Pseudorhizobium banfieldiae: one gene and its partner. The main gene of each other region encodes a partner of the protein of the gene in region 2 in a complex. Links are inferred from orthologs where the notes say so. Each region holds a gene or a part of one and is shown on either strand. Other genes may lie near its edges.

What was found.
Region 1: the proteins of tsaB (region 2) and tsaD are in contact, whole or in part, in a solved structure (PDB 4WQ4), measured with the Escherichia coli proteins. The link is inferred for Pseudorhizobium banfieldiae from one-to-one orthologs.

Annotation. Positions count from the first base shown.
Region 1 is NZ_FO082820.1:3,426,845-3,441,519, forward strand. The notes cover bases 1-2,932. They hold tsaD (tRNA (adenosine(37)-N6)-threonylcarbamoyltransferase complex transferase subunit TsaD), read right to left. Parts: upstream 2,050-2,932; coding sequence 952-2,049; downstream 1-951. Other genes in these bases: NT26_RS16675 (NAD(P)H-dependent glycerol-3-phosphate dehydrogenase), read right to left, coding at 1-955; hemC (hydroxymethylbilane synthase), read left to right, coding at 2,122-2,932. In the rest of the region: more of hemC, read left to right, coding at 2,933-3,051; NT26_RS16690 (uroporphyrinogen-III synthase), read left to right, coding at 3,056-3,775; NT26_RS16695 (COG4223 family protein), read left to right, coding at 3,865-5,112; NT26_RS16700 (heme biosynthesis protein HemY), read left to right, coding at 5,124-6,773; NT26_RS16705 (tellurite resistance TerB family protein), read left to right, coding at 6,785-7,249; NT26_RS16710 (glutamine amidotransferase), read left to right, coding at 7,249-8,043; NT26_RS16715 (MFS transporter), read right to left, coding at 8,064-9,299; NT26_RS16720 (YggT family protein), read left to right, coding at 9,432-9,722; NT26_RS16725 (DUF167 domain-containing protein), read left to right, coding at 9,692-10,033; ppa (inorganic diphosphatase), read right to left, coding at 10,035-10,568; NT26_RS16735 (GNAT family N-acetyltransferase), read right to left, coding at 10,671-11,180; translational GTPase TypA, read right to left, coding at 11,370-13,193; NT26_RS16745 (M3 family metallopeptidase), read right to left, coding at 13,329-14,675.
Region 2 is NZ_FO082820.1:19,515-34,000, reverse strand. The notes cover bases 5,477-8,219. They hold tsaB (tRNA (adenosine(37)-N6)-threonylcarbamoyltransferase complex dimerization subunit type 1 TsaB), read right to left. Parts: upstream 7,307-8,219; coding sequence 6,647-7,306; downstream 5,477-6,646. Other genes in these bases: NT26_RS00105 (universal stress protein), read right to left, coding at 7,998-8,219; NT26_RS00110 (NifU family protein), read right to left, coding at 7,322-7,888; NT26_RS00120 (GNAT family N-acetyltransferase), read right to left, coding at 6,147-6,641; NT26_RS00125 (Fur family transcriptional regulator), read right to left, coding at 5,684-6,112; olsA (lyso-ornithine lipid O-acyltransferase), read right to left, coding at 5,477-5,684. Outside these bases: lnt (apolipoprotein N-acyltransferase), read right to left, coding at 1-560; NT26_RS00150 (transporter associated domain-containing protein), read right to left, coding at 634-1,818; rRNA maturation RNase YbeY, read right to left, coding at 1,815-2,336; NT26_RS00140 (PhoH family protein), read right to left, coding at 2,355-3,410; tRNA (N6-isopentenyl adenosine(37)-C2)-methylthiotransferase MiaB, read right to left, coding at 3,436-4,848; more of olsA, read right to left, coding at 4,893-5,476; more of NT26_RS00105, read right to left, coding at 8,220-8,489; trpS (tryptophan--tRNA ligase), read right to left, coding at 8,593-9,657; NT26_RS00095 (YcbK family protein), read left to right, coding at 10,116-10,550; murein biosynthesis integral membrane protein MurJ, read right to left, coding at 10,554-12,125; NT26_RS00085 ([protein-PII] uridylyltransferase), read right to left, coding at 12,122-14,486. UniProt on the Escherichia coli protein: Required for the formation of a threonylcarbamoyl group on adenosine at position 37 (t(6)A37) in tRNAs that read codons beginning with adenine.

The DNA of each region.
Region 1 (14,675 bases), 3.4 Mb from region 2 along the record:
GCTCGACCGCTTCGGGTATGGCAAGTTTTTCGGCGATGATGTCGGCAACGGCATTGGTGATAGGCAGGTCTACGCCTTGCCTTCTGCCCAAGTCCGCGGCGACCGCCGCGGCGAACGCACCTTCGACCAGTTCGCTGCTCCCGCCATTATGCGTCTGCTGGCCGAGCGCGATCCCGTAGCGAAGGTTGCGGGACTGGTGGCTGGTCCCCGTCAGGACGAGATCGCCCAGTCCCGACAGTCCACGCACCGTCTCCGCTTTCCCGCCCATGCGGTCCACCAGACGCGACATCTCGGCAAGTCCGCGGGAAATGAGGGCGGCACGCGCGGATTCACCGAGCCCCGCACCCTCCACGATCCCGCAAGCGATCGCCAGGACATTCTTGAGCGCACCGCCCAACTGAACACCGACACGGTCTGCCGACGCATAGAGCCGGAATGTCGGGGTTGAAAGGGACTGGGCGAGCCTTTCAGCAAGATCGGCATCACGCGCCGCAATGGTCATCGCCGTCGGAAGGCCACGGGCGATATCCGCCGCGAAGCCGGGACCGCTCAGGGCAGCGGCTGGCCTTCCACTCAATTCCCGTTCCAGCACATCGGTCAGCAGCGCTCCGGATGCACGCTCCAGCCCCTTCGCACAGGTGACGACGGCGGCATCATGTTTGAGATAGGGAGCATAATGGCGGGCGGCATCCGCCTGCGCCTGCGACGGCATTACAAAGAGGACGATGTCCGCCTCTGAAATCGCGTCCGGCTCCGCCGAAAACTCCAGCGCATCCGGAAGCGGAACACCCGGCAAGGCACCGTCATGCATCCGCAAGTCGCGCAGGTCACTCATCAGGGCCGGATTGCGGCCGACCAGCGTGACCTTGAGGCGGTCCTGCAGGGCCATGACTGCGGCGAGCGCCGTGCCGAAGGCTCCGGCGCCAATGACGACCACGTTCTCGGATGGCGTCATGCCTTTGCTCCCCGTTTGCCGGACCCAAGCACGGTCTGTGCGCTCATGTCGAGTGGCCAGCGCGACCGCGGCTGGATATCGAGCGGATCGGACGGAAGTTCCGCTGCCATCCGCTCCAGACCCGCCCAGGCGATCATCGCGGCATTGTCGGTGCAAAGTCGCATCGGCGGCGCCACGAAGCGAAAGCCGTATTCGAGGCAGAGAGCCTGCAAGGTACGCCGGATCTCCTGGTTGGCAGCCACCCCGCCTGCGACCACCAGGGCCGGCTGGACGCGGTTGTCGGCATATTGGGCGCGGAATCGCGCAAGGCCGCGGCCGATCCGGTCCTGCAGCGTCCGCGAGATCGCCTTCTGGAACGAGGCGCAGATATCTGCGACATCCTTGTCGCTGAGCGGGCCGATCGCTGTCGCCGCCTGCCTGACCGCCGTCTTCAGCCCGGAGAACGAGAAGTCGAGCCGTGCTTCCCCGACCAGCGGCCGCGGCAGTGTGAAGCGATCCGGATCCCCTTCCTGCGCCGCCCGCTCGACGGCCGGTCCGCCGGGATAGGGCAGGCCCAGGAGCTTGGCGGTCTTGTCGAACGCTTCGCCCAGCGCATCGTCGATCGTCGTGCCCCAGCGTTCATACTCTCCGACGCCGCGCACCAGGACGAGCTGCGTGTGGCCACCGGAGACCAGCAGCATCAGGTAGGGAAATGCGAGGCCGTCCGTCAGCCGGGCGGTCAGCGCATGACCCTCGAGGTGGTTGATGGCAAAGAGAGGCTTGCCGGTGACCCGGGCGATCGCCTTGCCGGTCATCAGACCGACGATCAGCCCGCCGATCAGGCCGGGCCCGGCCGTGGCGGCCACGGCATCGATTTCGGAGAGGGAGACCTTTGCCTGCACAAGCGCTTCTTCGACCAGCCCATCCAGCGCCTCGACATGGGCGCGGGCGGCGATCTCCGGCACCACGCCCCCATAGGCACTATGCTCATCGAGCTGCGACAAAACGACATCAGAGAGTGTCTCGCCCCGCCCGTCTTCATGCCGGCAGACCACGGCAGCCGCGGTTTCGTCGCAGCTTGTTTCGATGCCGAGGATACGCAGAAAGGGCGTCATGAGCCTATCGTTGATTGCGGGACAGGGCGAAGCCGGGTACCAAGGCCTCCGGTTAACAACGGACGAAAGCGGATGCAAACAAAACCTTTCCGGATCGGCACGCGCGGCAGCCCGCTCGCGCTGGCGCAGGCAGCGGAAACACGGGCCCGGCTGATGGCCGCGCATGACCTGCCCGAGGAGATGTTCGAGATCGTTGTCCTGTCCACCACGGGCGACCGCGTCACCGACCGGCCGCTGAGCGAGATCGGCGGCAAGGGCCTGTTCACGCTGGAACTGGAGGAGCAGCTTTCATCCGGCGAACTCGATTTCGCCGTTCATTCCTCCAAGGACATGCCGACGGTCCTGCCGGACGGGCTGCATATCTCGGCCTACCTGCCGCGCGAGGATATTCGTGATGCATTGATCGGCCGCACGGCCCCGAGCCTGACTGCTCTGCCCGATGGCGCAACCGTCGGCACGGCCTCACTTCGCCGGCAGGCCCTCGTCCGCCGCATCCGGCCGGACATCCAGGTCACCATCTTCCGGGGCTCCGTCGGCACGCGGCTGCGCAAGCTCGACGAGGGCCATGTCGATGCCACCCTGCTTGCGTTCGCCGGTCTGAAACGGCTGGCAAGGGAAGAAGTCGTCACCGAACTGCTCGATCCGGAGCACTTCCCGCCGGCGCCGGCCCAGGGGGCGATCTGCATCGAGAGCCGCATCGGCGATAGGCGGGTCGATACCCTGCTGGAAGCCGTCAACGACCGGCCCACCTATGACGCCGTCAGTTGCGAGCGTGCCTTCCTGATGGCGCTCGACGGCTCATGCCGCACGCCGATTGCCGGCTACGCCCTCTGCGAAGGGGACGACCTGCGCTTCTCCGGCCTCATCCTGACGCCGGACGGCCAGAAGGAGTACTCCGTGAAGGTCGACGGGGCGCGGGCGGAGGCCGAAGCACTCGGCCGGCGGGCTGGCGAAACCGTGCGGACCGCCGCAGGCCCCGGATTCTTCGAGACCTGGAGCTAGTGCCTTGCGCGTCCTCGTCACCCGCCCAGAACGGGCCGCGGCCAGAACCCTGGAGCGGCTGAGGGCCTTGGGGCACGATCCCGTCGCCTTCCCCGTCACCGCGGCTGAGCAGCATCCGCAGCCGGTACGCGAGGCACTCGAGAAGCCGCACAGTGCGATCCTAGTGACCAGCGCCGAGGCCGTTCGCGTCCTGCGGTCTCTAGACGATACGGTGTCCCGCCACCTCGGAGAAACCGTCTTTGCCGTTGGGGAAGCCACAGCCACGGCGCTGCGTGAGACTGGCTTCTCCGATGTCCGCATTGCGGAGGGGACCGGTGCCAGCATGATACGCCTTTTCGGCGAAGAGTTCACTCATCTGGCTGCGACCTCGCCGCTGCTTTATCTCGCCGGCTATCCTCGTTCGCCCGCCCTGGAAGCAGGCCTCGCCGATCTCGGGGCGGCGGCAAACGTTGTGGAAGCCTATCGAATGCATCCAATCCCGCTAGCGTCCGAGGCGGTGGAGGCGGCTCTCCGCCATCCGCCTGCCGACGCCGTCCTGTTCTACTCGCGGGAGACCGCCAGGCAGTTTTTCAAGGTGACGACCGGTGATGCCCTTGGCGCCCTCCTTGGCGTACCCCTGCTGTGCCTGAGCGCGAATGTCAGCGAGGCCATTCCGGATAACCTGCACTCGAACATTCGCGTTGCAGCGGGTCCGGACGAGGAGAGCCTCCTCGCCCTCCTTTAGTCTGTCACACGGCCCAAAATAGGCTTGGCCCCTTTCCTTCGCACGCCCTCCTTACTAGTTTCAGAAGGAAGTTGCAGAACGAGGTCTTGATGGAACCGGAAAAGCCGAACCGCCGCCCGAAGGCTAAGAAAGAACCGACCACGATCGACCTGACGGCGGAGGAGGCATCGGTCGCCGAGCCCATGCGCAGCAACGATTCCGATAACGGGAGCGACACTTCGACTGAGACTTCCTTCGAGGAGAAGCAGGCGGCAGAAACCGCAGCGAACTCCCCTCCACCAACGCCGGAGAGTGCTGACTCCGAGACCTCGCCTGAGCCAATGCCGACGGAACCCCAGCCGGAGCCGATAGCGGCGCCGGAGGATACAGTGGCCCAGGAGGAAGAGCCCGCACCGCCGGCGCGATCCTCGGGCCCATCGGCTTCAACCCTCGTCGCAGCCGGTATTTTTGGTGGCATCGTCGCGCTCGCCCTCGCCGGTAGCATGCAGTATGCCGGCTATCTCCCCGCCGCAGCACCGTCGCAGGATTCGAGCACGGATATTCAGGCAATGCGCCAGGAAGTCGAAGCCCTTCGTCAGGCGCCGGCTTCAGCTCCTGCTCCCGATCCGGAACTCGCTTCTCGTGTGGACGCCCTCGAGACGGCAGTTGCGCAACGCGCCGGCGACAGCGGACTCGAGGAAAGGCTTGCCTCGCTGGAGCAGCAGTTGCAGTCGGTCCAGAGCGCTTCCCAGGGGACTGCCTCGGAGAATTCTGCGCGCCTGGACGAGTTGCAGGGTCGTCTCGACACAGCCGAGGCAAAGCTGAATGAGCCGGGAGCGGAGGAAGCCGCGGCACGCGCCATTGCTGCTGCCGCCCTGAAGGCTGCCGTCGACCGCGGCGGCGCATTCGCGGGCGAACTCGACACCTTCGCCGCCGTCACGCCCGATCCCCAGGTCGCAGACCAGCTCCGCTCCTATGCCGAGGACGGCGTTCCCACCCACGCTCAGTTGGTGGAACGGTTCGCCTCGGCAAGGGAGGCGATTCTGGATGCCGTTTCCGCGCCACAGGAAGGCCAGGGCATAACCAGCCGGCTGATGTCGAGTGCGCTGTCCGTCGTCAAGGTCCGCCGGACGGGCGATACACAGGGTGACAACCCGGAGGCTATCGTCTCCCGGATGGAAAATGCGCTTCAGTCGGGCGATCTTTCCGCTGCGGCAACCGAATGGAACGCCCTGCCGCAAGAGGCCAAGGATGCGTCGGGCGAATTCAAGCAGGCGCTGGATGCTCGCATGACCGTCGACGGGCTCATTGGCGACGCTCTTACCCGCGCCGTCAGCGAAACCGGCGCACAGAACTGAGGAATGGCAGAATGATCAGATTATTTGCGTTCATCATTGTCGTCCTCGCCCTCGGCTGGGGCTTCGCCTGGCTGGCGGACCGCCCTGGCCTGATTGCGATCACCTGGCAGGATTACCTGATCGAAACGAGCCTGATGGTCGCGGCGACCGCCGTCGCCGCCTTGATTGCGGCGCTCATGATTCTCTGGTGGCTGGTTCAACTCATCTGGACTTCTCCCCATTCCGTGCGTCGTTTTTTCCGCGCCCGCAAGCGTGACAGGGGCTATCAGGCACTCTCCACCGGGCTGATCGCCGCCGGCGCCGGCAATGCCATTCTTGCTCGGAAGATGAGCCTGCGCGCCCAGGGCCTGCTGCGCGCTGACCAGGAGCCGCTGCTCCACCTCCTCGACGCCCAGGCCGCCCTGATCGAGGGGCGCCACGACGATGCGCGCCGGCGCTTCGAACGTATGGCCGAAGACCCCGAGACGCGCGAACTCGGCCTCCGAGGCCTGTATGTTGAAGCGCGCCGCGCCGGAGCCGACGAAGCGGCCCGGCAATATGCTGAACGCGCCGCCGAACACGCGCCCTATCTCCCTTGGGCGGCAGAGGCGACCCTGGAAGCCCGCTGTCGGGAGGGCCGGTGGGACGAAGCCATCCGCCTGCTGGAACAGCAGCGCATAGCCAATGTCATCGACCGGAAGCAGGCAGATCGCTGGAAGGCCGTCCTCCTGACCGCAAAGGCCGGCGAGCGGCTGGAAGCCGACCCCAAGGGCGCCCGCGACGACGCTCTGGCGGCGCTGAAGCTAGCCAAGGATCTGGTCCCCGCCGCCATCATCGCGGCCAAGGCCTATCTGCGCGAAGACAATATCCGTCGAGCCGCATCCGTGCTTGAAGGGGTGTGGAAGGTATCGCCGCATCCGGAGATTGCCAGAACCTATGTCCGGGCCAGAAGCGGTGACAGCGCGGTCGACCGCCTGAAGCGGGCCGAGAAGCTTGAATCGGCCCGTCCCAACAATGTCGAATCCCTGGTCGCCGTCGCCGAAGCCGCCCTCGATGCGCGGGAGCTGAAGCGGGCCCGGGAGAAAGCCGAAGCGGCTTCCCGCATGAGCTCCCGGGAGAGCATCTATCTGCTGCTGGCCGACATCGAGGAAGCTGATACCGGAGATCAGGGCCGCATCCGCCACTGGATGGCACAGGCGCTTCGGGCTCCGCGCGATCCGGCTTGGGTGGCCGACGGTCTCGTATCCGAGCACTGGCTGCCGATGTCGCCCGTTTCCGGCCGCATCGATGCGTTCGAGTGGAAAGTGCCCTTCGGACAACTCGAAGGTTCTGTCGAAGAAGGCGATCTCGCCGGCAGGGCAATTGCGGAACTGCCGCCGGTGACCTCGGAGCCCGAGCCGGAGCCGGAACCCGAGCAGAAGCAATCGGACACGATGATGGACGTGACACCCGCAGCGCCTGCAGAGCCTGAAACGGCGAACGCGCCTGCCGATACCGCGACGGACAGCAAGCACGACGAAAACCGCGTCATCGCGCTTGCTGCAGGCGCGGAACAGAAGGCGCCGCCGGCAAGGAAGGAAGAGGCGGAGCCGGACCCGTTCTTCGGCCGACCGCCGGATGATCCGGGCGTCAAGGATCCGTCCGCATCATCGCACCCCGCCAATCGCCTCCGGCTGTTCTGAGAGGCCGGCCGATGTTCGAGCGCTTCCAGGCCTTCATCCAGAATCTTGCCGCCCGTGAACCGGAGCGCGCATTCGCGCCGGGGGACCCGCGCGTTGCATTTGCAGGCCTCTGTTTTCAGGTCATGGAAGCGGACGGAACCGTCTCGGAGGAGGAGCAAAGACACCTGCGCGACCTGCTCCGGGAGCGCTACGACCTCACCGAAGAGCAACTGACCGAACTGATGGATGCCGGGCGTGACGCAGGGCAGGAGGCGGTGGACTACTACCGCTTCACCTCCGACCTCGGCCGGCACCTCGACCCCGACCAGCGCGTCGAGCTCCTGGGCGTGCTTTGGGACCTCGTTCACGCCGATGGCAAGCGAAGCGAGATGGAGGACCACGTGATTTGGCGGATTGCCGACCTGCTCGGCGTCTCCCCCCGCGATCGCGTTCTGCAGCGACAGGGGGCCGAGGCGCGATCCGAGCCTGAGGCATGATGCCCAAGAGCAGGCCGTCCATCCCCAGCAAGCCACCCGGTGCGCAGCGGAAGCTTCCCGTACTGGTCGTGTTGCACCAGGAGAATTCCTCGTCAGGTCGCGTGGGGCAGATGCTGGTCGAGAAGGGCTTTCCGCTCGACATCCGCCGGCCCGTCCTCGGTGATCCGCTGCCGGAGACACTTGCCGGGCATTCCGGCGCCGTCATCTTCGGCGGCCCGATGAGCGCCAATGATCCCGAACCCTACATCCGCAAGGAAACGGACTGGATCGGAGTGCCGCTGAAGGAAAACAAGCCTTTCCTCGGCATCTGCCTCGGCGCGCAGATGATGGTTCGCCATCTCGGGGGAACGGTCGCGGCACACAAGGACGACCTGGCCGAAATCGGCTGGTATCCTCTCCGGGCGACGGAGCATGGCAGGCTGCTCATGCCGCACTGGCCGCAGATGGTCTATCACTTCCATAGGGAAGGCTTCAGCCTGCCCCACGGCGCGCAACGCCTTGCGGAAGGCGATGCCTATCCCAACCAGGCGATCCGCTATGGCGACAATGCGTGGGGCGTGCAGTTTCACGCCGAACTGACGCGCGCCATGATGCAGCGCTGGGTGGTGCGCGGCGAGCACCGCTTCATCATGCCGAATGCGCAGAAAGGAAGCGAGCATCTCGAGGGGCGGATGATCTTTGATGCGCCGCTCAGGCAGTGGCTCTGGCACTTCCTCGATCTGATCTTTGAACGCGATGCAGCGTCGACGTCCGGAGCGAGGCCGGTTCCGGATGGTCCTCGAGCCGCCTCATAGCAGAATGAACAGCTGAAGCCCTAGCGATCCGGTGCGTCCAGGCTGTCGATCCGGCGCAACTGGGGGAACTTCATGGCCCACATCCACGCCACGGCAAGCGTACCGGCACCGCCGATGACGACGGCGGGCACGGCCCCGATGATGGACGCCATGGTGCCGGCGCGGAACTCGCCGAGTTCGTTCGATGCGCCGACAAACACCATGTTCACGGCATTGACCCGCCCGCGGACCTCGTCCGGAGTCCAGAGCACGATCAGCGTTTCGCGGACGTAGACCGAGATCATGTCCGATGCGCCCATCAGCATAAGTGCCGCGATGGACAGCCATGCCGTCTGCGACAGGCCGAACACGATCGTCCCGGCACCGAACAGGGCAACGCCGATGAACATTGCCGTGCCGGCATGGCTCCGGATGGGGTAGAAGGCAAGCCAGAGGGCGACGGCGACGGCCCCGATGCCGGGTGCCGCACGCAGCAGTCCCAGACCCCAGGGACCGAGCACCAGGATGTCACGCGCGAAGATCGGCATCAGTGCCACGGCACCCCCGAGCAGCACCGCGAACAGGTCGAGCGAGATGGCGCCGAGTACCACCTTTTCCCGGCTGATGAAGTGGAAGCCGGCGAGGATCTCGCTCCAGCTCACCGTCTTCGATCCCGTCCGCTGCGCCGGCTTCGGGATCAGGATCACGAGGATCACCGCCAGCACCATCATCCCGAGCGCGACGGAATAGGCGGCGGTCGCACTGAGGCCGTAGAGAAGGCCTCCGGCCACCGGCCCGACAATGGATGCGGTCTGCCAGGAGGACGAGTTCCAGGCGATGGCGTTGGCGAGATCCCGCTCCGGCACAAGGTTAGGCGCCAGCGACTGCACCGCCGGTCCCATGAAGGCGCGCTCTATGCCGAAGACAGTAAGGATCAGGAAGACCACCCACGGGATGAAGAGACCGGCATTGGTGAGAAAGAGAAGGGCAAGGGCACAGGCAGCTCCCACCGCGAGACAGATGGCGACAATGGCGCGTCGGTTATAACGATCTGCGACGGAGCCCGTCACCAGGATCAACAGCAGCGAAGGCAGGAACTGGAACAGGCCGATCAGCCCGAGGTAGAGTGCGCTGCCGGTCTCGTCATACATCTGCCAGCCAACCGAGACACTGATAATCTGGATCGCGAAGGCAGCAAGGAAACGGGCGGTGAAGAAGCGGGCATAGGATGCATGCCGAAAGGCTGCGAACCGGTCACCAGGTATTGAAGCGGACATTGCGATGAGGCTTTCCAGAGGTGAGCACTGTCCGGACACCCGTTAAACATGATTCGGATGCCCCGCCGGCGCGGCACTTGCTCGTTAGTCCCCCAATGTCTACATGTCTGTCAACTCGAAATGGAGACCTGAATGCTCGCGCTGTTTCAGACGATTGACCTGGCCTTGAACCTCTATACCTGGATCTTGATTGGCAGCGCCATTTTCTCCTGGCTCTATGCCTTCAACGTCATCAATTCCAGCAACCAGTTCGTCAACGCCATCGGCACCTTCCTTTATAACGTGACGGAACCGGTGCTGCGTCCGATCCGCCGCGTCATGCCGGATCTGGGTGGTATCGACATCTCACCGATCATCGTCCTTCTGCTCATCTTCTTCCTGCGTTCGCTGCTATGGACGAGCATCTACCCGATGGTGGCTTGAACCTGCCCTACAGCCGGCATGACGACCATCTTCGCCTCTCTGTCCGACTGACGCCGGGAGGTGGACGCAACAGCATAGACGGCGCAGAAACAGCCGATGACGGAACGGTTTTCCTCAAGGCTCGCGTATCCGCCGTTGCCGAAGGCGGCAAGGCCAACAAGGCGCTGGTCGAACTGCTCGCCAAATCGCTTCGTCTGCCGAAAAGTTCCTTCTCAATCCTCAGTGGCGAAACCGCCCGAAAGAAAATCCTCCGGATCGATGGCGACCCGGAGGATTTGGCAACACGCCTGAGGACCCTGATTGGGGCCTGATTTATTTCTTGGTCTGGAAGCGCTCGATTGCCTCGACGATCAGCTGCTTGGCGACCGAAACATCCTGCCAACCACCGATCTTGACCCATTTGCCGGGCTCAAGATCCTTGTAGTGTTCGAAAAAGTGTTCGATCTGCTTGAGGGTGATGTCCGGCAGGTCGCTGTAGTTTTCGATCTTGTCGTAGCGGCGGGTCAGCTTCGGCACCGGGACAGCGATGATCTTCTCGTCCTTGCCGCCATCGTCTTCCATCACCATGACGCCGATGGGGCGGACGTTGATGACGCAGCCGGGAATGAGCGGGCGCGTATTGCAGATGAGCACGTCGATCGGGTCGCCATCTTCGGACAGCGTATGGGGCACGAAGCCGTAGTTCCCCGGATAGGTCATCGGGGTGTAGAGGAAGCGATCGACGACCAGTGCGCCGGCGTCCTTGTCCATTTCATACTTGATGGGATGGCCGCCCACTGGCACTTCGACGATGACATTGACGTCATCAGGCGGGTTCTTCCCTACGGAAATTGCATCGATACGCATTCTTCTCCCCGGGTGAGGTATGACGATGCGCCTCGATACTGGGTATTATGCTGCAAGGCAACAAGGCTTTGGTCTCGGGGAGAAACGCTTACGCGCTCCCAGTCAACGCGGCCAGACGAACCCGATCTTGCGCAGTGACGTCCCGCCGAAATCCTCCATGCCCTCCACCATGTCGAGCCCACCATGGCGGCGGAAGAAGCGCGCGGCATGTTCGCTGTCTTCAAGGCACCAGACTACCAGACCGTCGCAGCCCAGCGATTTGAGGAGACGCCGGCTTTCGCCGAACAAGCGACGGCCGAGGCCTATTCCCTGGAATTCCGGGCGCAGGTAGATCTCGTAGACCTCGCCGTCGTAGGGGAGCGCTTTCGCACGGTTGAGCCCTATCGTGGCATAGCCGGCAATCGTTCCGGCGACTTCGAGCACGAGAAGTGTCGCAGGCCCACGTGTCGCCTTGCGCCACCAGGCCTCGCCCCGGCGCTCCAGCATCTGGATCAGCGGCTTGTGCGGAATGAGGCCAGCATAGGCCTGGTTCCACGAGACGCGGTGCGCGTCGGCTATCGCGCACGCATCTTGCGGCTCCGCTCGCCGCACATCGATCGACAACGTCTTCATAACGCCACTCTGGACCCGATCATCGGGCTTCGCGAGATATGATAAAGCGTCAGAACGGCTGTCCCCAGCATTGGTTCTGGCGCCTTCGAGACGAAGTTAACGCTTTTTTTACGATGGGAACAAGGGTGTGCGGGATTAAGACACAAAAAGAAAACCCGGCGGATCGCCGGGTTCTCGAAGGTCGATGTCTTAGCCGGCCAGTTTGGCCTTCTCGAAGCGCTTGCGATCGTTCGGATCGAGATAGAGCTTGCGAAGCCGGATGGACTTCGGCGTCACCTCCACCAACTCGTCGTCCTGAATCCACGAAAGAGCGCGCTCCAGCGTGAACTTGATCGGCGGCGTGAGCTTCACCGCGTCGTCCTTGCCGGCGGCGCGGATGTTGGTGAGCTTCTTGCCCTTCAGCACGTTCACGTCGAGATCATTATCACGGCTGTGGATGCCGATGATCATGCCTTCGTAGACCTTCTCGCCGGCGTCAATGATCATCGGGCCGCGGTCCTCGAGGTTGAACAGCGCATAGGCAACGGCTTCGCCGGATTCATTGGAGAGCAGCACGCCGTTCACACGACCACCGATCTCGCCCTTGTACGGCTGGTACTCGTGGAACAGCCGGTTCATGACGGCGGTGCCACGGGTGTCGGTCAGGAGTTCCGACTGGTAGCCGATCAGGCCGCGGGTCGGGGCATAGAAGCGCAGGCGAACGCGGTTGCCGCCCGACGGACGAAGCTCGACCATCTCGGCCTTTCGCTCCGACATCTTCTGGACGACGACTCCGGAATGCTCCTCGTCCACGTCGATGACAACTTCCTCGACCGGCTCCATCATCTGGCCAGTCGCTTCGTCCTTGTGCATGACGACGCGCGGACGCGACACGGCAAGCTCGAAGCCCTCGCGGCGCATGTTTTCGATCAGAACGGCAAGCTGAAGCTCACCCCGTCCGGAGACATAGAAGGAGTCCTTGTCGGCCGACTCCTCGATCTTCAGCGCGACATTGCCTTCCGCTTCCTTGTACAGGCGATCACGGATGACGCGGCTCGTCACCTTGTCGCCTTCGGTGCCGGCAAGCGGGCTGTCGTTGACGATGAAGGACATGGTCACGGTCGGCGGGTCGATCGGCTGTGCAGCCATCGGCTCCGTGACGGACGGATCGCAGAAGGTATCGGCAACGGTGCCCTTGGAGAGGCCAGCGATCGCGACGATATCGCCGGCATGGGCCTCCTCTATCGGCTGGCGCTCGATGCCGCGGAAGGCCAGAATTTTCGAGATACGGCCGCTTTCGATCAGTCTGCCGTCCTGGCCGAGAACCTTCACCGCCTGGTTCGGCTTGATCGAACCGGAAGCGATACGGCCGGTAATGATGCGGCCCAGGAAGTTGTTGGCTTCCAGGATGGTACCGATCATCCGGAACGGGCCTTCCTCGACGGTCGGCTCGGGAACGTGCTTCAACACGAGGTCGAGCAGCGGCGCCATACCTTCGTCCTGCGGGCCTTCCGGATTGACGTTCATCCAGCCGTTGCGGCCCGAGCCGTAGAGGATCGGGAAGTCGAGCTGCTCGTCAGTCGCGTCAAGGTTGGCGAAGAGGTCGAAGACTTCGTTCAGCACTTCCTCGTGACGACCATCCGGGCGGTCGATCTTGTTGATGGCCACGATCGGCTTCAGGCCGACCTTGAGCGCCTTGCCGACGACGAACTTGGTCTGCGGCATCGGGCCTTCGGACGCGTCGACGAGAACGATCGCGCCATCCACCATCGAAAGGATACGCTCGACCTCCCCGCCAAAGTCGGCGTGGCCGGGGGTGTCGACGATGTTGATGCGGTGACCCTTCCAATCGATGGAAGTCGCCTTCGCAAGGATCGTGATACCGCGTTCTTTCTCGATGTCGTTGGAATCCATGACGCGTTCCATGACGCGCTGGTTCTCTCGGAAGGTGCCCGACTGCTTCAGCAGCTCGTCAACAAGCGTCGTCTTTCCATGGTCAACGTGCGCGATAATCGCGATGTTGCGGATTGCCATATAGTATATCTCTGAGTTGGGGGGCGCTACTTGTGGGAGGAGAGCGCCAATTTCGTTGGCGCCTCATACCTCGTTTTTCGCAATTGCGAAAGAGGGGAGCCCCTATTCTTCCGGAACAGCAGTCATGCACTTGCGTCAGGCGTCGCTACCGGAGAGTTCCTCCACCATCGCCAGCCCTTTCTTGCGAAGCATGGCTTGCGGGTCCGGCAGCTTGCCGCGAAAGGCCTTGTAGGCATCTTCGGGATCGACCGATCCGCCGACAGAGTAGATGTTGTTCTTCAGCTTGCGCGCCATGACCGGATCGAAGGCATCGCCCGCTTCCTCGAACGCGGCAAACGCGTCCGCATCAAGCACTTCCGACCACATGTAGGAATAGTATCCGGCCGAATAGCCGTCGCCCGAGAAGACGTGCTGGAAATGCGGCGTGGCGTGGCGCATCACGATCGACTGCGGCATGCCAATCTTGTCCAGAACCTCCGCCTGGACCTGCATGGGATCGCCTACCTCGCCGCGCGTATGGAAGGCCATGTCGACCAGCGCCGACGACGTGAATTCGACAGTCGCAAAACCGGCATTGAAGGTGCGCGCCGCCAGAACCTTCTCGAGCAGTTCCTTCGGCATCGGCTCGCCGGTCTCGTAGTGGACCGCATACTTCTCCAAAATTTCCGGCACCGTCAGCCAGTGCTCGTAGAGCTGCGACGGCAGCTCCACAAAGTCTCGTGCCACGCCGGTTCCGGCGACCGAAGGATAGGTCACCTTCGAAAGCATGCCGTGCAGGGCATGTCCGAATTCATGGAACAGCGTGCGCGCATCGTCCAGCGACAGAAGCGCCGGCCTGCCGGCTGCGGGCTTCGCGAAGTTGCAGACATTGTAGATGATCGGGATCTCGCCCTTCTTGCCGTTCTTCAGCGGCAGCCTGTGCTGCGACTGGAAGGAGCTCATCCAGGCGCCGGACCGCTTGGACGACCGGGCAAAGTAGTCGCCGAGGAACAGAGCCGTCAGCGCACCCTCCTCGTCGCGGATCTCGAACACACGCACGTCCGGATGATAGGCAGGCACGTCCCTCACCTCGGTTGCGCGGATGCCGAACAGCCGCTCGGCCACATCGAAGCAAGCCTGGATGACCTTCTCGAGCTGGAGGTATGGCTTGAGCTCGGTTTCGGAGAAGTTGAAGGTGCGGTGGCGCAGCCTCTCGGCGTAGAACCGCCAATCCCAGGGCATCACCTCGTGGTTGCCGCCCTCTTCCGCGACAAGACCGGCAAGGCTCGCTTCCTCTTCCAGTGCCCGGTTCCGCGCCTTTTCCCAAACAGCCATAAGCAGGTCGTTCACCGCCTCCGGCGTCTTCGCCATGGTATTGTCGAGCTTGAAGGCGGCGAAGCTGTCATAGCCCAACAGCTTGGCGCGTTCGACCCGCAGGCCAAGCGTCTCCTTCACGATCGCAAGATTGTCCGTCTCACCGCCATTCGCACCGCGTGCAGTCCA
Region 2 (14,486 bases):
AACGTCGTCACACCGAAGAGCCCGATGACTGCAGAGGACTGCATCATGATGGGCGCCTGCATGGCGCCATAGCCGATCGCGTTCCAAGGAAACCCGGTCGCCACGAAGCTTCTCAGCCATTCCGCAAAGCCGAACCCGAAGGCAAGTGCAGCCAGCCGAGCCAGCCCGTCCGACCAGAGCAGTCCGGCAAGCGCGGTCGCCAGGCCGAAGAAGAGGGCCAGAAAGGCAGGCAGGCCGAGCACCGCAAGCGGCAGGGCCCAAGCAAACTGGTCCGCTTCGACCAGAAGGGCATTGCCAAGCCACCAAAGACCAGCGAGGAAGTAGCCGAAGCCGAAGGACCATCCGAGAAGGAACACGGATCGCAGGCGCACTACCCAGCCGCTTTCCGGATGCGACGCCTGCCCGTCCATCAGCCAGACGAGCAGCGTGAAGGAGATAAAGAGAGCTCCGAATATCCCGAAAGGCGGCAATGCAAGGGCGCCGACCGCACCGGCGGCGAAGGCGAGCGCATGACGGCGCGCGCCCCATAGAAGCATTATTCTGCCCGCCAGCCGCTCCATCCGCAATCCTTCCCCTGCCCCGAATCAGGATCGCAGTGTTTCAAAATTCCCGCCGCCTGTCCCGCCAAGGGTACTAGGAGGCATTCCGAACATCGGATGCTGTATGGTCGGCGACAGTCACCGCATCGGCAACAGGGGCGGTCGTGGCAGCATCGGATGGAGTGTCCACCTCACCCTTGCTGTGCCGCCGGCGGGAGAGCATCCGCTTGCGGACAATACGCACCCGCTTGATCCGCCGAGGATCGGCGTCGAGTATGTGAAACTCGAAGCCCGGGAGAGCCTGGACCACCTCGCCGCGAACCGGAATCCTGCCGAGCGCCGAGAAGATCAGTCCACCCAGCGTGTCCACATCCTCGACACGGTCGCGGATGTCGAAGTCGGGGCCGATCGCCTCGGCGATCTCTTCCAGTTCCACACGAGCATCGGCGACGAAAATGTCATCGGCCGAACGCGAGAACATGACCTCGTCGTCGTCGTGTTCATCTTCGACGTCACCTATCACCATTTCCACGATGTCCTCGTGGGAGACGAGACCGTCGGTGCCGCCATACTCGTCGATGACCAGCGCCATCTGCGTTCGCGCAGCCTGCATGCTCTGGAGCAGGTCGGAAGCAAGCATGGACGGAGGCACGAACAGAATATTGCGGATGAGCCCCGCCTCCGCGACCGTCTTGCTGAGATCCACCCGCCCGAGATCGAAGGAAGGTTTCGGCGTTCGCGCCGGCTTTTCGGTCTTCTCGCTGGCGAGCGGCATGGGCTGAGCCGGAGCCGCGCGGGGGATCGAGCGTCGCTTGTTGCGAGCCTGCTTCGCCAGGTAGGAGAGAAGATCGCGGATGTGGACGAAGCCGCGCGGATCATCCAGTGCATCGCAGTAGACAGGCATTCGCGACCGGCCTGTCGCCTCGAAGTGGATCATGAGATCGCCGAGCGTGATCGTCATGTCGACCGCCTCGATATCGGCCCGCGGCACCATGATATCTTCGACACGAACCTCGCGGAACCGCAGGATATTGTGCAGCATGGCCCGTTCTTCGGGCGAGAAGGCACTGCTGACGCCGGCGTCGGTCATCAGCGCATCCGCAAGATCCTCCCGCAGGCGCTCGCCCTGTGCGGGTCGCACGAGGCGCATCATCCGCGCCCAAAAGGAACTCTGGCTTCGGGTAAGGTTGTCGCGCCGGAGCGGACTACTGTCTTCTTCCGAGGGAGTGTCCGAACCGGACCTGCCCTCATGGGCAGCAATGGTCGATATGTCGTTCATCGTTCCAGATCATTGATCGGGTCTTGTCCCGCATAGGGATCAGATAGGCCAAGCTTGGCCAAAATGCGAGTCTCCGTCGCTTCCATCTGTTCGGCTTCATCATTTTGGATGTGGTCATAGCCGAACAGGTGCAGAAAACCATGCACCAGCAGATGCGTCAAATGCGCGTCGAAGCTCTTGTCGAGCTCCGCGGCTTCCCTCTCGACTGTCTCACGGGCCACTACGATGTCGCCCAGCATCGGGCCCGGCATCTTGCCCGGCGCAATTGGGTAAGCAGGAAAGGAGAGGACGTTGGTCGGCTTGTCCTTGCCTCGCCACTCGGCATTGATGGCGCGGATGTCTTCATCGCCCGTGAAGACGATCGAGACTTCAACAGGGTGAGCGGGAAAGGGCTGCCCTTCCGCATCCGCCAGATAATCTGCCGCAACCGAGAGGACGGTGGCGGCCTGCTCCGCCAGTTCCTCTTCCGAAGACCACCCGGTCTCCTCGACGCTAACCTGTATATCCAATTGCGGCATCAGACTGCGATCGGCACCTTACCGGTCGACTTCCTCGCTTTCCTCGTGAACAGCGTACTGGGCGTCATAGGCCTGGACGATCCGCCCGACAAGCGGGTGGCGCACCACGTCGATGTCCTTGAAGCGGGTCACGGATATCCCCTCCACCCCCTTTAAGACATGCAAGGCTTCCACGAGACCGGACTTGACGCCGCGCGGAAGGTCCACCTGGCTCGGATCACCGGTAATGATCATCCGCGCATTCTCGCCGAGGCGGGTCAGGAACATCTTCATCTGCATCGATGTCGTGTTCTGGGCTTCGTCGAGGATAACAGCCGCATTGGAGAGTGTGCGCCCCCGCATGAAGGCGAGCGGGGCGATTTCGATGACGCCGGCGGTGATCGCACGCTCCACCTTGTCGCCCGGTATCATGTCGTAAAGCGCGTCGTAGAGCGGTCGCAGGTAGGGATCGACCTTCTCCTTCATGTCGCCGGGCAGGAAGCCCAGCCGTTCGCCCGCTTCAACAGCCGGACGGGAAAGGATGATTCGATCCACGGCGCCGCGCTCGAGCAACTGGGCCGCGTGCGCTACGGCGAGATAGGTTTTGCCCGTGCCGGCAGGGCCGACGCCGAAGACGAGTTCCGCCCGCTCGAGCGCCCGAATGTATGTATCCTGGGTGGGGGTACGTGCAACGATCGTCTTCTTGCGCGTGGAAATCTGCGCCATGGACAGCTTTGCCTTGCGCTCCATGGTCGGCAACTGCAGTTGGTCGTCCGCCGCAACCGCCATGCGGATCGCGCCTTCGACATCCGAAGCCTCGACGCTGCCGCCCTTCTGGAGCCGCTCGTAGAGATAGTCGAGGGCGCGACGTGCCTGGTTGGTCGCCGTGACATCGCCGGAGATCGATACGGAATTGCCCCTGGCGCGGGCATCGACATGCAGCCGCTCCTCGAGCAATTTCAGATTCTGGTCAAATTGTCCGAAAAGTTCGCTCGCTAACCTGTTGTTCTCGAATGTCAGCACGAAGTGGTTGGCATCGGGCGCAGCGGATCGGGTTTGACGCGCGGGTGAAGAAACCAGTTCGTGTCCGTTCAAGTAGGCAAGCTCCTCGCCAGTGGGTTCAGGCTATGATTACATCCCGTACGGGCTCCGCAAACAAGCTGTTCGGCCCCGTTCCGATGATTCGTACCGGAATAATGTCACCTATCTGCGATGTTTTTGCATCAACATTCACAGACTGCAGCCAGGGCGATCTTCCGATCACCTGACCCTCGTTCCGGCCAGGCTTTTCCAGCAACAGGTCGATGACCTTTCCAACGCAGGATTTGGCGAACTCCGCCTGCTGTTTCAAGAGGAGGGCCTGCAATCTTTCAAGCCGTTCCGACTTCACGTCCTCGGGAACCTGATCGGGAAGGTCGGCGCCGGGCGTGCCGGGACGGGTGGAATACTTGAACGAGAAGGCCTGGGCATAGCCGACCGCCTGAACGATCCGCAGCGTATCCTCGAAGTCGACATCGGTCTCTCCGGGGAAGCCGACGATGAAATCGCCGGACATGGCAATATCCGGCCGCGCCGTGCGGATTCGGTCGATCAGGCGCAGGTATTCCGACGCCGTGTGACGCCGGTTCATCGCCTTGAGGATGCGATCCGAGCCAGACTGAACGGGAAGATGCAGATAAGGCATCAGCGAGCGCAGATCCCTGTGAGCATCGATCAGGCGATCATCCATGTCGCGCGGATGGCTGGTGGTGTAGCGCAAGCGGGCAAGGCCAGGCACCTCGGCCAGGCGATAGAGCAGGTCACCCAATCCCCATTCTCGGCCATCCGGACCCTCGCCGTGCCATGCATTGACGTTCTGACCGAGGAGCGTGATCTCGCGCACCCCGGCATCTGCCAGACGGCGGGCCTCGTCGATGATCTGGTGCAAGGGTCGCGAGACCTCCGCACCACGCGTGTAGGGCACTACGCAGAAGGTGCAGAACTTGTCACAGCCTTCCTGAACGGTGAGAAATGCCGTAACGCCGCGGGCGCGGATGCGCGCCTTTTCGGTGACCGGCAGGTGCTCAAACTTGTCCTCGACCGCGTAGTCGGTATCGACGACCCGCGTGCCCTGCCTTGCACGCCGCAGCGCCTCGGGAAGCCGATGATAGGTTTGCGGCCCGACAACCACGTCGACTGCGGGAGCACGCCTGAGGATTTCTTCCCCTTCCGCCTGCGCGACACAGCCGGTGACGCCGATCATCAGTTCCTGCCCGTCTGCCTGACGGGCCTGTTTCATGTCCCGCAGCCGTCCCAGCGCGGAATAGACCTTTTCCGCAGCCTTCTCCCGGATATGGCAGGTGTTCAGCAGGATCAGGTCCGCTTCTTCCATCGCATCGGTCGGGACATAGCCGTCGCCGGCAAGCGCGTCGCCCATGCGCACGGAATCGTAGACGTTCATCTGGCAGCCATAGGTCTTGATGAAGACCTTGCGGGTATTAGCGGCGCCTGCCTTGTCTGCGGCCGGAGGAGTTGTTGCGGTGTCGTTGCTCATGGGCGGGCTCTTTACCGCAAGACGGCCCGCAATAGAAGGGTTTATCAGGCCTCGCGACCGCGAAGCCGAGCAAGCAGCATGCGCCGGATCTGCGCGGCGACCGCTGCACTCAATAGCTTGCGGTTGTCGCCGGCTCGAAACTCGATTGTCTGCCCGAAGGAGATGTCGACATCAATCGCCTGCGCCTTGAGCACGCCGATCAGGTGTGGCACCAGCTCAATGTCGCCCGGCCAGGCCGCAATCGGCCTGTGATACCGTCCCATTGCCATGCCGTGCACCCGCGTGTAGGCGATGGCGACCGGTTGGACATGGACGACATTGCCCGGCACCTGCGGCACGGCCGCCGCGGCAGCGCCGAAAAGCGACGACTTTATCTCCAGCACCCGATTACCGTCCGACGTCGTGCCTTCGGGAAAAAGCACGACGACTTCACCCGCCTTCATCCGCTCGGCGATCTCGTTCACCTGACGGCCGGCCTGGCGCTTCTGCTCCCGTGCCACGAAGATCGTCTTCTGCAGCTTGGCAAGAAGCCCGAATACGGGCCAATCGGCGACTTCAGACTTGGCGATGAAGGCAACGTCGGCGATCGCGCCGAGAACGAGGATGTCCTTCCACGAGGCATGGTTGGCGGCGAGCATCAGGGGCCGGCGCGGCTCCGACTTGCCATGAACGTGGATGCGGATGCCGAGCAGGCGGCAGGCGGCGCGGTGCCAGTATCGCGGGACGTAGCGGCGGAGCCTCAGGTCGAATGCCAGCCCGACGACTTGGAGAGGCAGGAGCACCAGCGTGACTGCCGCAAGCGAGACGACGACGAAGCCGATCCGCAACCAGGTGATCAAGCGTCGTCCTTGTCGAGCGGAACGCCGTAGAGCTCCAGCCGATGCCCGACGAGGCGGAAGCCATGCTCGCGGGCAATACGCTCCTGCAGCGCCTCGATTTCAGGCGAATGGAATTCGATGACGGAGCCGGTTTCGACGTCGATCATGTGATCGTGATGCTCCTCGGGCACCGTCTCGTAACGCGCGCGGCCATCCCGGAAATCATGCTTCTCGATGATGCCCTCGTCCTCGAACAGCTTCACAGTCCGATAGACCGTTGATAGCGATATACGAGGATCTACGGTCGAGGAGCGGCGATAGAGTTCCTCAACATCGGGATGGTCATCGGATTCCTGGAGGATGCGCGCAATGACCCGGCGCTGCTCCGTCATGCGCATGCCCTTGTCGGCGCACAGTTCTTCCAGTGTCTTGGAAAGATCTGTCATGACGTTGCCGCCTCTCGTTATCTACCTGATGGAACTAGCGAAGATCGCGCTTCATGACAAGCGCCGACGACCGCTCCCCACCGGCGCTTTCGTAGTAAGCGGGACGTTCGGCGACGGTCACGAAGTCGAGCTTCCGATACAGCCGGACGGCCGGCTCGTTGGCAGCCTCGACCTCCAGGAAGATTTCTTCCGCGCCTCGCTGCTCGGCCTCGCGCAGGGCCGCCTGCATGAGGCGCCAACCCAGGCCCGCCCCCGCAAACCGCTCGGCGACCGCTATCGTCAATATCTCCGCTTCGCCGGCAGTCTCTCGCGCCAACACGAAGCCCGCCGCCGGACGGGAGAAGAACGCATTGGTCTGGCGGGCGATGAAGCCGAAGACGTTTGGCTGCAGCAACAGGCCGAGAAATTCGCCATCATTCCACTGACGTGGAAACCGCTGACCGTGGAGCTCAGATATCTCACGGCAGTCCTGGTTCTCGAGCGGAACAATCTCGAAAAAGGGCTTCCACTGGAGATATTCTTCCAGCATCGCAATCAGGCCCTGGCAAGCGCGTAGCCGCTCTGCGGCTTGGCATCCGGCCCACGCAGGTAAAGCGGCTTCGGACGCGCCGCGTCCAAGGGCTTTGCCGCCCCCAGTCGCGCGATGATCGAGATATCGAAGCGATCGGCACCAGCGGATGCTTCCCCACCCATGGCAAGATCACGTCCCGATCCTGTCAGATCGGCGGAAAGCGAAGCTGCCAGATCTCTTGCGGCCTGCGGCGGAAGCGCCTGCGGCTCCCCCAGCGAGTTCCCATCGGCAGCGAAAGCCTGGACATAAAGTTCGCCGCGCTTGGCATCCATCGCAGCGACCACGGGGCCGGGATGTCCTCCATCCAGGAAGGCGTGCGCAAGCACCTCAAGGGTCGTTACCCCGACTGCCTGCACACCTAGGGAAAGCGCGAGCCCGCGCGCCGCCGCGACCCCGACCCGAATTCCCGTGAAGGAGCCGGGTCCAACGACAACCGCGATTCCTCCAACATCGGAAAGGGGCCGACCGGCCTGGGCTAGCGCCTCATCAATCGCGGCCATCAGCCGTTCCGCATGCCCCTTGCCGATGTTGTCGACGACGGAACCCAGGATCTTGCAGGAGGATGTGTCATAGACCGCCGCGGAACAATCGGCCCCGGCGGTATCAATGGCCAAGAGGAGCATCGATAGCCGGCGCCCTTAGAGGGCTTCCACCGACTGCACTTCCGGGACGAAGTGGCGAAGCAGGTTATGCACACCATGCTTCAGGGTTGCGGTGGACGACGGGCAGCCGGAGCAGGCTCCCTTCATGTTCAGGTATACGGTACCGTCCTTGAAGCCCTTGAAGGTGATGTCGCCACCGTCCTGGGCAACAGCAGGCCGGACGCGAGTTTCCAGCAATTCCTTGATCGTTGCGACAATCGTCTCGTCGCCCTCGTCGTAGAACTCGCCCTCTTCGTCGAAGGCTTCGGCCGTGCTTGTGCCACCGCCCATGACCGGCTGACCGGACATGAAGTGCTCCATGATCGAGCCGAGGATGGCGGGCTTCAAGTGCTGCCACTCGCCACTCTCCTTCGTCACGGTGATGAAGTCGTAGCCGAAATAGACACCGGTCACTCCAGGAACTGCGAAAAGGCGCGACGCGAGGGGCGATGCTTCCGCCTCGCCAGCATTGCGGAAGTCCGCTGTGCCCTTTTCCATGACCACCTTGCCGGGCAGGAACTTCAGGGTTGCCGGGTTCGGCGTTGCCTCGGTCTGAATGAACATCTTGCTTCTCCGAAGTGCGCACGGCACTTAGTTTAGAATTCTTCCAAAGAAGATAATCCCGATCACCTTTCGGTTCAAGTGCGCTTTTCGATCCCTGCCGTCAAGCGCCTCAGCACAGTGCGTCGATCTCCTCGTCCGACAGACTGTCGGGCAGAACGGTGACGGGAATGGGAAACACGGCGCCTCTGCCCGCAATGGCGGACACGAGCGGTCCGGGACCTTCCTTGGCCGAGGCTGCCGCAAGAACAAGGATGGCGATATCCCGGTCCTCTTCGACCAGGTCATTGATCTCATCCGTGGCATTGCCTTCACGGATCACCACTTCCGGGTCGATGCCGATCGATTCGCGCACCTTCTGGGCAGCCTTGGCCATGATGGCCTCCGCCTCCTCGCGGGCTTCGGCGCGCATGATCGCCTCGACGCCCAGCCACTGCTGAAAGTCTCCTTCCGGAATGACGAACAGCAGGACGAGCCCGCCATTGGAATTCTTGGCACGGCGACCGGCATAGTGCACCGCCCTTTCGCATTCCGGCGTGCCGTCGATGATAGCCATGAACTTGCGGCGGTGTCCCTCAAGTCGAGACAGGCGTTTTGAAACCATGGCAGCCCCCTTCCTCCCGAAGCTCGACGCGGACGGTCGAGCCGCGAAATTTATACGAACGCGACGAAATTAAAACCGGGGCGATTGCGACGAAGCCGCACGCTCAGCGCAGGAAGCCTATGATGTCGAAAACGTTGCCCATCACCTTCGACGCCCGCGCCCGGGCCCGTTCACCACCGTCGCGAAGGATGGCGTCAATGTGCGTCGTGTCGTCCATCAGCCGCCGCATCTCGCCGGTGATCGGCGAGAGGACGTGGACCGCGAGATCGGCAAGGGCCGGCTTGAACGCCGAGAACTGCTGTCCGCCAAACTCCTTCAGCACGTCTTCCTTCTTGCGGTCCGCCAATGCCGCATAGATCCCGACGAGATTGTCCGCTTCAGGGCGTCCGTTGAGGCCGTCAACCTCCGAGGGCAGCGAGTCGGGATCGGTCTTCGCCTTGCGGATCTTCTTCAGGATCGCGTCGGCGTCGTCCATGAGGTTGATGCGCGAAAGGTCCGACGGATCGGACTTAGACATCTTCTTCGTACCGTCCTTCAGCGACATGACGCGGGGCGCCGGACCTTCGATCAGGGGCTCCACCAGCGGGAAATATCCATGGATAGGCTCCTCGCCGACGACCATGTCGACGCCGGTGCCGGCTGCGCGGATATTGTCCTGAAAATCGATGTTGAACTTCTGGGCGATATCCCGTGCGAGTTCGAGATGCTGCTTCTGGTCATCGCCCACCGGCACGTGCGTGGCACGGTAGACAAGAATGTCGGCCGCCATCAGGCTCGGATAGGCAAGGAGGCCAAGGGAGGCATTCTCACGGTCCTTGCCGGCCTTGTCCTTGAACTGCGTCATGCGGTTCATCCAGCCGATACGGGCGACACAGTTGAATATCCATGCCAGTTCAGCGTGCTGCGGCACTGCCGACTGGTTAAAGACAATATGCTTCACGGGATCGACACCGGATGCGATGAACGCGGCCGCGATAGAGCGAATCTGGTTACGCAGATCATCATGAACCAACTGCGCGGTGATCGCGTGCAAATCGACGACACAATAAATGCAGTCGTTGTTCTCCTGGAGAGCCACGAATTTCCGGATGGCCCCGAGGTAATTGCCGAGATGCAGGTTGCCTGTCGGCTGCACGCCGGAAAACACGAGCGGCTGGAAGGTATTCATCTTGTCCTCAATAGGCTGGTGGAGGGCCCCAGGCCCAGTGGGCCATGTTGCTAACGGTCGGGCTTATGCACTCCCATGCCCCACCGATCAAGTAGATCGCGAAGAGCCAGCAGGACAAGTTCCTGCCTCATTTTTGCCACATACTCGCCTCTCCGCCTCCTCATGAGTCGCTCAAAAACCAGCGATCTCGCCGAATGTCGCCGCATTTTTTGGCATATTCTGTCTTGCTTGCGCCAATTTTGCATAGCTTCCGATGTGTCGCCTTGGGCACTGATTCCTTTTGCCTTTCGAAAATTTCTTCCGCTGCCGAAGCGGGGTGGCGCCCAAGCGACGGACCGAGTGGCGATCACCCGCAGCACCAGCAAAATATTCCTCCATATTTGAGACACTTTCTGGAACCATTTTTCGACGACCTAAGAAGGCTCAAGATGATTTTGAGCCAGCCATAGGGGGATACCATGCGCATTGTTCTTCGTGTCGCGCTTGCCTCTCTACTCTCGATCGGCCTGAGCAGTGTTGCTGAAGCCGACAACTCACAGAAGCGCCGCGGCAATATATTCAAGCACGATTATACAGCTGCCTATACGGTCCAGCGGATCAGCGTCAGGACCAGTTGCTTCCCTTCGAAGCTGAAGGCCATCCTGGCCCATATCGCCGTCCATACCGGCAAGAGGCCCGTCGTGACCTCCGGCCACCGCCCACGCTCCGGTCGGTCGCAGCATAGCAACTGCTACGCCGCCGATATCCGCGTCCCCGGTGTATCCGAGAAGAAGATCCTGGCAGTCGCTGCCAGCGCTCCAGGCATCGGCGGCATCGGCCGATACTGCAACGGCCTCGTGCACGTGGATATCGGGCCAAAGCGCCGTTGGGCTCACTGCGGACGTCGGAGGTGATCGCTATCCCTTCGGGCGGGATCGCCTGAGGTTCCTGCGGATCATGCCGATTTCGGCACCGCCGATGAGGAAGGCGACCGGGAAATAGACCGTGACTGCTAGCGCGATCAGTGCGGCAAGTGCTGCGATCTGCTGCAGAAGCGGCACCTGCGGCAAGAGCCAGGGCGCCGCATATGGCAAAGCATAGGTCAGGGTGGCAGCCATCACGCCCGCGGAAACGATGAGTAGCAGCGTTCGACGCAGGAGCGCCCATTCCCAAACGAGATCCCCTCTCCAGAGCAGGGTGGAGAACAGCAGGATCGTGTTGATCCAGCCTGCCGCAGCCTCGGCGGTGGCAATGCCACGCTCCGCCAGGATCGGGAAAAGCGTGATTGCAAGCCCTGAATTGACGATCACCGAGATGATCGTGAACCGCATGGGCGTGCGGGTATCCTCGCGCGCATAAAATCCCGGCTGGAGCGCCTTGATCATCACAAAACCCGGAAGCCCTATGCCGTAAATGGCCAGAATCGAGGCCACCACGGTCGTGTTTTCCGCAGAGAAGGCACCCCGTTCGTAGAGCACACGGATGATCGGCTCGGACAGGACCCAGAGCCCCGCAGCGGCCGGCAGGGTCATGAACAGAACGAATTCGAGCGACCGGTTCTGAATGCCGGCTGCCTCCTTCATGTGGCCGGCCTTCAGCGCCCGCGACAGTTCCGGCAGGAGGACCACACCCACCGCCACGCCGACCACGCCCAGCGGCAACTGATAGATGCGGTCGGCGTATTGAAGCGCGGCGATCGCCCCTTCCTTGCCGGATGCGATTGCCTGGCCGATGATCTGGTTGATCTGCGTGATCCCGCCGGTAATCGCCGCAGGCACGGCAAGAACCAGAAGTCGCTTGACGTTGGGCGTCATGCGCGGGCGACGAAATCCGATGCTGATGCCCGCGTGACGAACACCGAAGTAGACCACGGAAAGCTGGAGCACACCCGCGACGAGGACACTCCAAGAGAGATACCAGGCAGTCGCCAGAGGATCGGCACCGCTCCACCACGCATAGGCGAGCGCCGCGATCATCACCACGTTGAGGAAAACCGGCGCGATCGCGGCGGCAAAGAAATGATGAAGCGAATTCAGCATACCGCTCATCATCGCCGTCAGCGACATGCACATGAGATAGGGGAACATCACGGCTGCCAGCCGGACCGTGAGCGCCGATTTCTCCGCGTCACCGGCAAAGCCCGGAGCGATGATCCAATCCACCAGCCAGGGCATGGCCAGTTCCATGGCGATGGTGATCAGCAGCAGGGCCGAGAACAGGACGCCGAACACCTCCTCCGAGAACCGCTTGGCGCCCTCCACCCCGTGCGTCTCGATCTCTTTGGAAAAGAGCGGGACGAAGGCGGCGTTGAACGCTCCCTCGGCAAACAACCGCCGGAAGAGGTTGGGAAAACGAAATGCCGCGTAGAAGACGTCCGCCATCGGGCCGGTGCCGAGCGCGGCCGCCATCATTGTTTCCCGGGCAAAGCCGAAGATGCGGCTGCCGAGAGTTGCACCACCGACCGTTGCGAACTTGCGGACGAGGCTCATGCGTCGGCCTTTGGACGACGCGGGGCGGCTTGGACCCGCCGGGCGGGCATGGGAGCCGGCGCGATGATCCCGGAGGGCATGCCGCTCCGCAGTTCGTCCTCCTGCTCGGCCATCACTGCCTTCAAGCGTGCCGAAATATTGCCCTGCCGGTTCTCGTTGGTGATTTTCGTACCAAGCAGATCGGTCACGTAGAAGGTATCAATCACCTTCTCGCCAAAGGTCGTGATGCGCGCCGAGTGGATGTCGAGCGACAGGTCCGCGAGAACAGCGGTGATTTCCGCCAGAAGTCCCGGACGGTCGAGGCACTCGACCTCGACGACGGTGAACTTGTTCGACAGGCCGTTGGAAAGGATCACCGACGGCGGGATGTCGAACATCTTGTTGCGTCGCTTTGCCTTCGCGCGCGTAGCGATCACCTCCGGCAAACGCTTCTTCCCCGAAAGCACGTCCTCGATCATCCGCCCGATCGTGGCCGCCCGGCGAAGCTCGTCTTCATCGACCGGAAACTCACGATTGATGAGGATCGTGTCGAGCGCGCGGCCATCGGAAGTCGTGAAGATCTGCGCGTCGGCGATATTGGCTCCGGCGGCGGAGCAGGCCCCTGCGATGACGGAAAGCAGCCGGGGATGGTCCGGTGCGAGGACGGTGATCTCGGTGATGGCGTGGAAGGAATGGGTCCTCACCGTGGTGGCCAGTGCCTGCCGCTTCTGGTCAGCCTCCCGTATGAAGCGGGTATGGCGAACCTGGTCCTCCAGTGGCACCGACAGAAGGTAGGGCGGATAATGCAGCCGCGAATAGACCCGCCGGTCCTTCTGGTTCCAGTCGGCGAGTGCGTCGTAGAGCTCCTGCTCGGCCTGCTGGGCGCGCTCCTTGCGCGAAAGTTCCGAGAAGCCGCCGGAGAGGAGAAGCTCGGTCTCGTAGTAGAGCGTGCGCAGCAATTGCCCCTTCCAGCCGTTCCAGACACCAGGGCCAACTGCACGGATGTCGCAGATCGTCAGGATCAGCAGAAGCTTCAACCGGTCCATGGACTGAACCTTCTCGGCGAAGTCCGTGATCGTCTTGCGGTCGTGGAGGTCGCGGGTCTGGGCTGTCATCGACATCAGCAGATGCTCCTCGATCAGCCAGGCGACCAGTTCCGTCTGCTTGGTGTTGAGGCCGAAGCGGGGGCAGAGCTTGCGGGCGATGCGCGCGCCTGCAACGGAATGATCCTCCTGCCGCCCCTTGGCAATGTCGTGAAGCAGGACAGCGACGTAGAGAGCCTCCCGCTCCTCGACCGAGGGCATCAGCTTGTTGGCGAGCGGGTGAATGTCCGCCGCCCCGCCATTGTCGACCTCCGACAGAGCATCGACAGAACGGATCAGATGCTCGTCCACCGTATAGTGGTGATACATGTTGAACTGCATCATCGAGACGATCCGACCAAAATCGGGGATGAACCGCCCCAGTACGCCGGCCTCGTTCATGCGGCGCAGCATCAGCGCAGGTTGCCGGCGAGATGTCAGCATCGAAAGGAAGAGGCGATTTGCCTCCTCATCCTCCCTCACCTCGTTGCCGATGAGGGAGAGCGAACGGGTAACGCGTTTCAATGCATCCGGATGAAACTCAAGCCCATGGATGTCGGCAACGTGAAAAAAGCGGATAATGTTGACGGGATCGCGCTTGAAGACATCGGGATCCGCTAAGGTGATCCTGCCGCGATCCTGGACGAATTCCACGGTCCCGGGAATCTTGTGCACACGCTTGGTGAAGCGCGAGATGACCCGCTTCAGACCAGGTGCTTCCTTTGCCTGCTCGTCCTCAAGCGCCGCGCAGAAGATCCGGGTCAGGTCGCCGACGTCCTTTGCCACCAGGAAGTAGTGCTTCATGAAGCGCTCGACGGCAGATAGGCCTGGCCGCGAATGATAGCCGAGGCTTTCGGCGATCTCGCGCTGGATGTCGAAGGAAAGCCGCTCCTCCGCCTTGCCTGTCAAAAAGTGCATGTGGCAGCGAACAGCCCAAAGGAAATCTTCCGACTTCTGGAAGACCTTCCATTCATGGCGAGAGAGGACGCCCAACTTGATCAGTTCCTGCGCGTTGCGGATGCGGTAGTAGTACTTGGCGATCCAGAAGAGCGTATGGAGGTCTCTCAGACCACCCTTGCCTTCCTTGACGTTCGGCTCCACGAGATAGCGGGTATCGCCAGATTTCTGGTGGCGCAGATCGCGTTCCGCCAGCTTGGCGGCGACGAACTCCTCACCCGTTCCGGCGACAATCTCCGCATCGAACCGCTTCTCCAGCTCCGCCACCAGGGCCGCAGCGCCGCAGACATAGCGACTTTCGAGGATCGCCGTGCGGATCGTCATGTCCGTCTTGGAAAGCTGG